DNA from 3 places in the Candidatus Symbiopectobacterium sp. NZEC135 genome. Region 2 is predicted to be linked to each of the others. Evidence: predicted binding sites of a transcription regulator. Region 2 holds the regulator's gene; each other region holds the start of a gene.
The links. The regulator Fur, encoded in region 2, represses iron uptake genes when iron is present. The targets are predictions, from matches to a motif close to ATAATAATGAGAACNACTATCAA.
Positions count from the first base shown of each region.

Region 1: the regulator Fur is predicted to act here: its motif matches at 1,598-1,620, upstream of J5224_RS06655 (TonB-dependent siderophore receptor).
Region 3: the regulator Fur is predicted to act here: its motif matches at 1,473-1,495, upstream of J5224_RS22295 (TonB-dependent receptor domain-containing protein).

Region 1 covers NZ_JAGFPF010000008.1:4,363-7,649, reverse strand. The annotation lists gene J5224_RS06655 (TonB-dependent siderophore receptor) at 1-1,365, opposite strand, end outside; gene J5224_RS06650 (helix-turn-helix domain-containing protein) at 1,748-2,728, shown strand; gene J5224_RS06645 (MmgE/PrpD family protein) at 3,097-3,287, shown strand, end outside.
Region 2 covers NZ_JAGFPF010000004.1:86,232-89,518, reverse strand. The annotation lists gene glnS (glutamine--tRNA ligase) at 1-1,086, shown strand, start outside; gene fur (ferric iron uptake transcriptional regulator) at 1,166-1,612, opposite strand; gene fldA (flavodoxin FldA) at 1,949-2,476, opposite strand; gene J5224_RS04045 (methyl-accepting chemotaxis protein) at 2,931-3,287, shown strand, end outside.
Region 3 covers NZ_JAGFPF010000089.1:5,765-9,051, reverse strand. The annotation lists gene J5224_RS22295 (TonB-dependent receptor domain-containing protein) at 1-1,366, opposite strand, end outside; gene norR (nitric oxide reductase transcriptional regulator NorR) at 1,731-3,245, opposite strand.

The sequences.
Region 1 (3,287 bases), on a different contig from region 2:
ACTGTGGTTATCCACACGCAGCGCTGGCGTCAGCATGGTGCTGTCCGTCACTTCAATATTGTCTTCTACAAACACAGAGGCGATACGCGCAGAAATATCCTGGCTGCGATTAGTATCCGCGATCGAGCCAATGCTGCCTGCTTCCGTTGTGGTTTGGGTATTGGAAGAAGGATCGTGCATCTTCTGCTCTACCCATTCCGCACCAATAGTCGCCGTTTGGTTAAACAACGCCTCAAACGGAATATTGACTTCACTGTGAGCCGTGTAGGCATCCAGTTTGATATTGGTATAATAATTTCCCGTTGGGCGTCCAGCAGGGCCTCCAGCCAACTGTTCGAAGATGCGTGAGTTGTCGGTTCTTTCATATTGGAAGTAGGACAACGCGCTCACACCGCTGTCCCAGTAACCGCGATGGGTTAACGCATACTTCTGGCGATACATACGGTTGGTTTCTTGCCCAAACAGTGCTCGGGTATCCGTATTACCATTGTTGTTCTCAGTGTCGCCCGCATAAATATTACCCTGACGGCTGGCACCCATTTCAAATTCCAGCGTCTGCTGCGGCATAAACTCCCAGCGCAACAGGCCGTTAATATCTTTGTTACGCACCCCTTCGCGCCCTGCCGGAATAGCAGCATTGGGAGACAACTGGTGACCATTATTAATATCCCAGGCATCGGCCTGCGTTTTACTGTAGTTACCGTACAGACGCATGCTCAATGTATCGGTCAGGCCGCCCATCAGGTTAAAATCGGTACGCTTGGTGGCCGCTTCCGATTTGTGCTCGGGGAAGCTCATATAGCTGTTCCACCCGCCGTGCCACTCACCGGTAGGCTGCTTGGTGATGATATTCACCACGCCACCCGCCGCACCGTTGCCGTAGCGCGCCGCTGCCGGGCCACGCAGTACTTCGATGCGTTCAACCATGTTGCTCGGCACCCAGTTGGTGTCACCACGCGTATCGCGCTCACCGCGCCAGCCGTAACGCACTGACGAACGGCTGGAAACCGGTTTGCCATCGATCAGAATCAGGGTGTTCTCCGGCCCCATGCCGCGAATGTCGATCTGGCGGTTGTTACCGCGAGAGCCACTGGTAGAGTTACCGGTCAGGTTCACGCCCGGCATGGTACGGATGATCTCGGAGAGGTCGTTCGCCGGCGGACGACGCTGGATATCTTCCTGGGTGATGACCGACACGCCCGGTGCCTGACGCGTTTGTTCCGCCGCCGTCACTACCATGGTGTCGCCGCTGTTCTGTTCTGCTTCAGTGGGAATTGCCGCCTGCGCTGAAACCAGCAAAGACGCAGCGCCACAGCTGGCACCGATCAAGGTCGCCAGAGTATGGCGGGAAAATCGTTTTTTCATCAGAGTCGCCCTGTAATGCTGTCATAAGTAAGAAAAATGCCCTCAACCATGGCAAATGTGCTCATGGGTGGCATCGGAAAATAGTTGTCGAAGTCGGAGAGAAAACCGGCGGGAGCGGCGGTTTATCGGGAAGGTGCGCAGTGCGTCATGGTCTTCTGTATGGCGTTACCCTCTCCGCTTGTCAGGCATGCGCCACTCTCGTTGCTGTAATCCGACATCATAAAGACGAAAAATGCTACTGAGAAGTATTTGCATTACCAATTTGACGCCGACATTGTTACATTTGTGCTTCTGGAAAGGGTTTGCGCCAGACGCAAAGTCTTTTGCATAAGCGCCAATATGGATGGTAAAAAACCACGTTAACCATAGGTGATAGAGACTCGTGCACAGCAGCGTTCCATCCTCCAAGGCGATTTACAAAGATCATATCGTTCAACAATCCAGTCTGGTCTCTAACCAGTACCGCTTTGTCGGGCCGCGATTGATTGATGAAACACCGGTGCTGTACGGCAGCTTTAGCGTGATGCCGCTCAATCGCCACCTGATTTTGCACACCGCTGATGTGATCAATTTGCACAACATGAAAACCCAGGGTCAGTTGGAAGATGCGATCAAACTGGCTATCGTGGTCAATGGGCAGGCACAGGTCAGCTATGACCACCAGCAGTTGCATCTCAACAAGGCACAGCCCGCCTCGCTGGTGTCGCTGATGTCTCCGGTGTTATTTACCCGCATCGGTAAGCGTGACGAGTACGAACGCACCCTGTCGCTCACCTTTAGCCGCGAGTGGTTGTACGGTAATCTTTTGGACTCCGTTGATGAGTGGCGCCCCCTCTATGATTTCACCCAAACGCATTTAGCGGTGCACCACTGGATGCCGTCGCGTCAGGCAATGGCGATCGCTATGCAGATCCTCAATTCAGATCCCTGCTCCACGCCGTTGCAGCGTTTGCAATTGGAATCCCAATGCCTGAGCCTGATCGTTGAAGCCTTCAGCGCTTTGCTGAGCACCGCGCAGGAAAAAAATGCGCGTGTACCGCTGCGCATCTACCATCGGGTACAGGAAGTTCGCGATATGTTGGAAAGTGGAGCTGCGGATCAGTTGTCGATGGAAGAGATCGCCAAGCAGGTCAACATGAGTGAAAGCACCTTACAGCGCCATTTTCGCCAGGCGTTTAGCATGAGCGTGTTTGAGTACCTGCGCCGCAATCGACTGCAACGCGCCATGGTCGCCATGCAAAAAGAGGGACTGGGTATTGCGCAGGCCGCCCATATTGCAGGCTACAACAGCCCGGCGAACTTCTCGACGGCATTTCGCCGCGCCTTTGGCATCACGCCGGGACAGCTCAAAGACCGTTTCTGACGGTGATGCACTGCTATACCCAAAATAATTCGAGTTGCAGGACAAAACGTTTACGTTTTGAACAGCGCGTGCGCTGGCCCTTTAGGGCGAGGCTCATTTATGAGTCTCGTAACGCGGCAAGCGAATGAATCCCGATGAGCTTACTCAGGTAAGTGATTCGGGTGACAAATCTGCCGGGAGCAGATTTGAACGCCGTGTGCGGCGGCCTCGTAAGAGGTGAGGCCCAGGGATGGGCCGAATAACGAGGGCAGCCAACGCACCTGCAACTTGAAGTATGACGGGTATAATGCAAAATTTGCGCTATACAGCGTACGGTGCTTTCAATTATACCTATAGGCATTCATGCATTTACTTGATTGCCTTTTCACATGACCACATCGCAGGATATTACCGCTACACTCGCTCATCACATCGTTAATACCACACCGGATACTGCCGCACTCGACGCCGCACGCGACGGCGTGATGGATTTTGTCGCCACCGCCCTCCCCATTGCTCAAGGCGCCATTCACGACAGCAATCTGGCACCACTGCGTCAGGTATTTTCCGCATCAGATAG
Region 2 (3,287 bases):
TACCGTATCAAATTCGCCGAACATCATCAGACCGGGAAAAAATGGTGCATCTATCCTATGTACGATTTCACGCATTGCATTTCCGATGCGCTGGAAGGGATTACGCACTCACTGTGCACGCTGGAGTTCCAGGACAACCGACGCCTGTATGATTGGGTGTTGGACAATATCACCATTCCTTGTCATCCGCGCCAGTATGAATTCTCGCGCTTGAATCTGGAATATGCGGTGATGTCTAAACGCAAACTGAATCAGTTGGTGACTGAAAAAGTGGTTGAAGGGTGGGACGATCCCCGCATGCCGACTATCTCCGGCCTGCGTCGCCGTGGTTACACTGCCGCTTCCGTGCGCGAATTCTGTCGTCGTATCGGCGTGACCAAACAGGACAATAATGTCGAAATGGCGGCGTTGGAATCCTGTATTCGTGATGACCTGAATGAGCATGCACCGCGCGCCATGGCGGTGTTGGATCCGGTAAAAGTGATTATCGAGAACCTGCCAGAAGGCCACGAAGAGTGGGTTTCCATGCCAAATCACCCGAATCAGCCGGAAATGGGCACGCGTCAGGTGCCGTTCAGCCGTGAGATTTATATCGATCGTGCCGATTTCCGTGAAGAAGCGAACAAACAGTACAAGCGTCTGGTGCTGGGTAAAGAAGTGCGCTTGCGCAATGCGTATGTCATCAAGGCGGAACGCGTTGAGAAAGATGAACAGGGTGTTATCACCGCGCTATATTGCACCTATGATGCCGAAACCTTGAGTAAAGACCCGGCTGACGGGCGTAAAGTGAAGGGGGTTATCCATTGGGTTTCTGCCGCACATGCGCTGCCAGCTGAATTCCGCCTTTACGATCGTCTATTCAGCGTGCCAAATCCAGGCGCTGCGGATGACTTCCTTGCAACGATTAACCCGGATTCGCTAAAAGTGGCTCAGGGCTTTGTTGAGCCGAGTTTGGTAAAAGCAGAAGTGGAAAAAGCGTATCAGTTTGAACGCGAAGGATATTTCTGTGCCGATCGCCGTTATTCAAGCGAAACACATCTGGTGTTTAACCGTACGGTAGGTCTGCGTGATACTTGGGTTGGTTGAGGCCAACGCTGACTGAAATGAAAAAACCGCCTGTTTTTTGGGCGGTTTTTTTACGGCATCAATCAGAACAAAGCCTGGCTTATTTCGGGTCGTGGAGCGTTTCTTCTTCGCGGCAGTCGCCCGTACTGCAATGGCCATACAAGTACAAACTGTGGTTAGTCAGTTTAATACCGTGTCTGTCTGCGATTTCGCGCTGACGCACTTCGATAGATTCATCACGGAATTCAATAACGCGTCCGCAATCCAGGCAAATAAGATGGTCATGATGGTGTTGTTGTGTCAGCTCGAACACTGACTTACCACCTTCAAAATTATGACGGGTGACAATACCGGCATCATCAAACTGGTTAAGCACGCGATAAACGGTCGCCAGACCGATTTCTTCGCCCATATCTATCAGTTTTTTATACAAATCTTCCGCGCTGACGTGATGACACTCCGGATCCTGCAACACTTCCAGAATCTTCAGTCTTGGCAGAGTGACTTTCAAGCCGGCCTTCTTTAATGCGGTGTTATTGTCAGTCATGCGGGTTTAGTCCTGTTGCTTTCTCGTCGATGGGGGCAATTAAGCCTATGACATCGGTCGGCTCAAAAATTGTAATGGCGTCTCAATTATAGAACCGCGCATTAAAAATGAAAACCATGGGATGTTAACAATACCGTCTCCATAAAGAAAGTGTGCATTCGCGCGCAATCTCTTGTTGTAAAATGGAGAAAATTGATAAACGTACAAAACCGATGGGTACTATTGTACAGGCTTAGACCGGGAAGTTAAAAAAATGTTTCTATTAATTTAATCGGTTTTATCTATTAATAAAGCCCTGACATTGCTGTCAGGGCTTCTGTGTAAAACAGGGGGCGATCAACCCACCAGCGCTTTCAGGTTGAGTTCTTCGCTGATTTGTTTGACCCAGGCACTCACGCGTTCACCGGTCAGTTCAGGTTGACGATCTTCATCAATAGCCAGACCGATGAAGTGGTTATCGTCTGCCAGCCCTTTAGACGCTTCAAAATAGTAACCTTCGGTTGACCAGTTGCCGACAATCGTTGCCCCGCGCGGTTCAATGATATCGCGCAGCGTTCCCATCGCGTCACAAAAGTATTCTGCGTAGTCTTCCTGGTCGCCACAGCCAAACAGGGCAACAATTTTTCCATTGAAATCAATTTCTTCTAGTGTCGGAAAGAAATCGTCCCAGTCACACTGGGCCTCACCATAGTACCAAGTCGGAATGCCAAGCAGCAGGATATCAAACGCTTCGATATCTTCTTTGCTGCTTTTGGCGATGTCATGAACCTCTGCAACATCACTGCCCAGTTGCTGTTGGATTGTCTTGGCAATGTTTTCGGTATTGCCGGTGTCACTGCCAAAGAAAATGCCTATGAGTGCCATGGATAAAATAACCTCTTTATTCTTAATGGTATGGTGCGGTTTATCACCTACATATCAAGTAATAGTATCAGACGCTGGGGGTGGGAGAAACTTGTATCTTTCCCCTGGCCAAAAGTGGAAATAACCGCTATTAAACAAGGGTATTTATCGGATAGTTCTTTTTTGCCATATCGCCAGTTTCTTTAATTACTTTAGCGGCGACATAGTTAGCACCCATTGCCCTATCTTTGTGAAAAATATCACTAATCACTATTTTTTAGTGACAGCGTGCTGTAGATCACGGAGGGAAACTACTAAATATTCTTTTAATATTGACGATGAAACTAGAAGGTTCGCCGTGTGCTTGTAGGCGTAAGGCATCGCGCGTTTTCCCCTTTGGGGATTGTTTCAAACCTGATGATTTTTTTAAAAATAATAACCCTACCGCACGTTATTTTATATCTGGAGCTTGCTTATGCAATTCTTGAGAAACATCGCCATCAGAACGGCAATGTTATGGGTTTTAGGGGTTTTCTGTGTGCTGTGGGGCGGTGTTTCCGTCTACACCATTTTCTCCTTCAAGGAGATGACCACAACTTCACAGACTAGCACCTTACTGGTTCATAACATGAATTTAGTCAATCAGGGCAACGATCAATACTTTCGTATGGTGACCCGTTTAGCACGTGTGGTGGATTGGCGTCGCACTGGTGAAAACACGCTGGCGGATAAAGAACAGGCGTCAGCATTGACGGCATTGAATAATCTGAAATCCGACTTGGCTACCTTTAGCAGTATCGATCATGCGGGGCTGGATGCCGCGCTGGCTGAG
Region 3 (3,287 bases), on a different contig from region 2:
ATTTAATTTTATGATTCTGGTTTTTATCGTTTATTTCAAATGTATGTCCACGCCAACCTACGAGGGCATGAAATCTATCACCGTCATACTCGGTATTGAAAAATAGTGCCTTTCCTATTCCTTGTGCATTTCTCGCTGCGCTCAGCAGTTCGTCTCCTGGATAGGTGGCTTGTGGTGTCCATATCGATTGGTATCGTTTATTTAAAGGGCGTATTTTTTGTGTTGTAATCTCTATACCATAAGTAAGATTGACCGGGGTATTGGATAAAGATGATGTGTTTGTCAGGTTAATCCCTTTCCTATCATCATCATAAGTATGAAAGTATTGTCCGGCATTTTTTGCGCCAACATCTTCAGCATAGCCATTATGCTGATTGTATTTTCCTGTTGTCCACCACATGCCCATATTAAAATCAATAAGAAGGTTCTCTGGTTTGTAGCTATAACTGAATGAGGCTGCATTTATTATTGCCGACCCAAGTTCCCATTGAGGCATGCTTTCCAGGCCATCTCGATTTGAGCTGTCTTTGCTCCAGTACGCCGCAAGAACCTCTCCGGCACGCTGTTGATGCCTTCTGATGTTAAGCTCAACTCTCTGCGAAGGGGTGAGATTTAACCCAGTTTTAAGAATGCTGGAATGGCTTTCGTAGCTTGTGTTTACGACCTCTTGCCCTGGCGAGATAGGTGATTTATCTTGATATTTGTCAGCGCCATGTTTTCCTGAAAAGTAGTTTCCTTGGTATCTCTCACTGTGAGCAAAAACAACATCAATGTCGGCATCGAGATAGGCCAAACCAAAAGTTAATGATCCATTATTAAATTTATTTTCTTTTATGCCATTGGATAAAATATACGTAGACTGATGGGTGTCATCAGCGAGAATATCTGGCCTTCTATTGTTATTAAAAATGTTTCCTTTTAAAAGTAACCCTAGGTTATCCCCTTTTGGGATAATGTCTTTAGCCTCTAATGTTTTAATTTTTATCATTCCGCCAATAGCGCCACTGCCAAATTGACCTGCCGTAACCCCTTTTTCAACAGATATCGTATTAATGAGATCCATGTCTATGTAGGTTCTGTCGGCACTCCCCTGATAGCCTCTCCAGGTATTGGTTGACTGTAGACTACCATCAATGACAATAGGGACTCTACCATTGTTCTGCAAACCACGAATGCCAACATCTATGGCTCCGCCTTCATTTCTTGAGTTATTTATTTGTAATGATGTCTTGCTACCAAATATATCCGCATTGTTTGTGCCCGTTGTTAAAGTATTTTTAACATTTATTAATGTAGGGTTATTTTCTGATGCTTCAACAACGATTGTATCACTGTTGATGTGTTCATTTTGTTTTTCAAACGACATACAGTGTGATGAAATGGGTAAAATACAGATAAATAGATATTTTCTACCCAGTCTGCTTATGCTTATCAAGATAATGTCCTGCTACATGTGAATGAGAATACCATTCATAATAATGATAATCATTATTATGTGAATTAACTTATCCATACTGTAGTGGTTTTTTGTAATATATGGTTTTTCAATAATAAGAATGAATAGTTATTTACTTTTCGTGAGCATTGATTAAAACAGAATGTTAGCCCTAAGCAAGATTGAATAGAAACGATATTTCCATGCGATGATTTCTCGTGATCTACGTTTTTGTGCTTATTCCGCAATATAATATGACGTTATTTACAGCTAATTTAGATGAGATCCTATATTGCTATGGTTTGATCCTTAAGCGCTTCGCTAATCGATGAAGATTGGCCACATCGATGTCGAGCGCTCTGGCGCTGGCAGCCCAGTTGTGTCCGTTCTGCGTTAATGCCTGATTAATCACCGTGCGCTGAAAATCTTCTGTGGCATGGCGTAAGTTGGGCGTTGGTGCAACGTTTTGGCTCTCCTGCACCGGGCGTTCAGGTGCACCCTGTTGCGCAATGTGGTGTGCTTCCAGCACGACGTTATCACCGCTCCGCTCTGCCCGGGCAAGAATGATGGCGCGGTGGATGGCATGCTCCAGTTCTCGTACATTCCCCGGCCAGGCGTAAGTCAGCAGCAGGGCGTGGGCACGTTGGCTGAGCGCCACACGAGTCAATCCCAGCCTTACGCGGCATTGCTCGCAGAAATAGCCTGCCAGAAGAATCACATCTTCGCCGCGTTCGCGCAGGGGAGGAACCAAAAGCGGGAATACGCTCAGACGGTGATACAAGTCGGCACGAAAACGTCCTGCCAGCACCTCTTCGCGTAAGTCGCGATTGGTTGCTGCCAGCACGCGCACATCAACCCGCAGACTGCGATCGTCACCCACGCGCTGTATATCGCCGTATTGCAGAACGCGTAGCAATTTAGCCTGTAAGGCGAGAGAGAGTTCGCCAATTTCATCGAGGAACAGCGTGCCTTTATCGGCCATTTCAAACTTGCCGCTGCGGTGGCTGATGGCACCGGTAAACGCCCCTTTCACATGCCCGAACAGCTCGCTTTCGGCCACGCTTTCCGGCAGTGCCGCGCAGTTCAGGTAGATAAGCGGGTTTGTCGAACGCGCTGAACCCTGATGAATAGCTTGAGCGACCAGCTCCTTCCCGGTACCGGTTTCCCCGCCGATCAGCACGTTAAGATCGGATGCAGCAACGATCTCAATCTCTTTTTTTAGCTGAGTCATACCCGAAGAAAGACCGATCATCTCGGTATGCGCGGCCTTTTCAAAGGCGGGAGCAGCCGCCGGTAGGATGTTTTGGCTTTCCAACTGTTCGATCAGCAGTGCGTTATTCAATGCCCCTGCGGTTAACGCAGCGATCAGACGCAGTTCCTCATCACTGAAGGTGTCGAATTGATTCGGATCCAGACCGTCAAGGGTGAGCGCGCCAATCAGATTTTGCCCAGCAAACAGCGGCAGGCCGATACAGGCATGCACTTTTAGCGTCTCCTGTCCGGGGATCAATCCATCGTAGGGGTCTGGTAAATCGCTGTCGGCGGGAAAGCGCACCACATCGCCCGCGCGCGCAATCGCTTCGAGCCGCGGGTGCGCTTCCAATGCGAAGCGTCGGCCCAACACGTCCGATGCCAGACCGTCAATGGCCAGAGGGATAAACTGTCGCGTTTCATAGCGCAACAGGGCAGAGGCATCGCAATCCAATATCTGGCGCAGGGTGGTAATCAGGCGCTGAAACCGATCCTGATGGCCGATGCCTCGCTGTAGCTCAATGGCAATCTTCGCCAAGACGTTAACGGAAAAACTCATAGCCACCCCCGGCAGTCAAATTGACAATGAATAATGTCATAA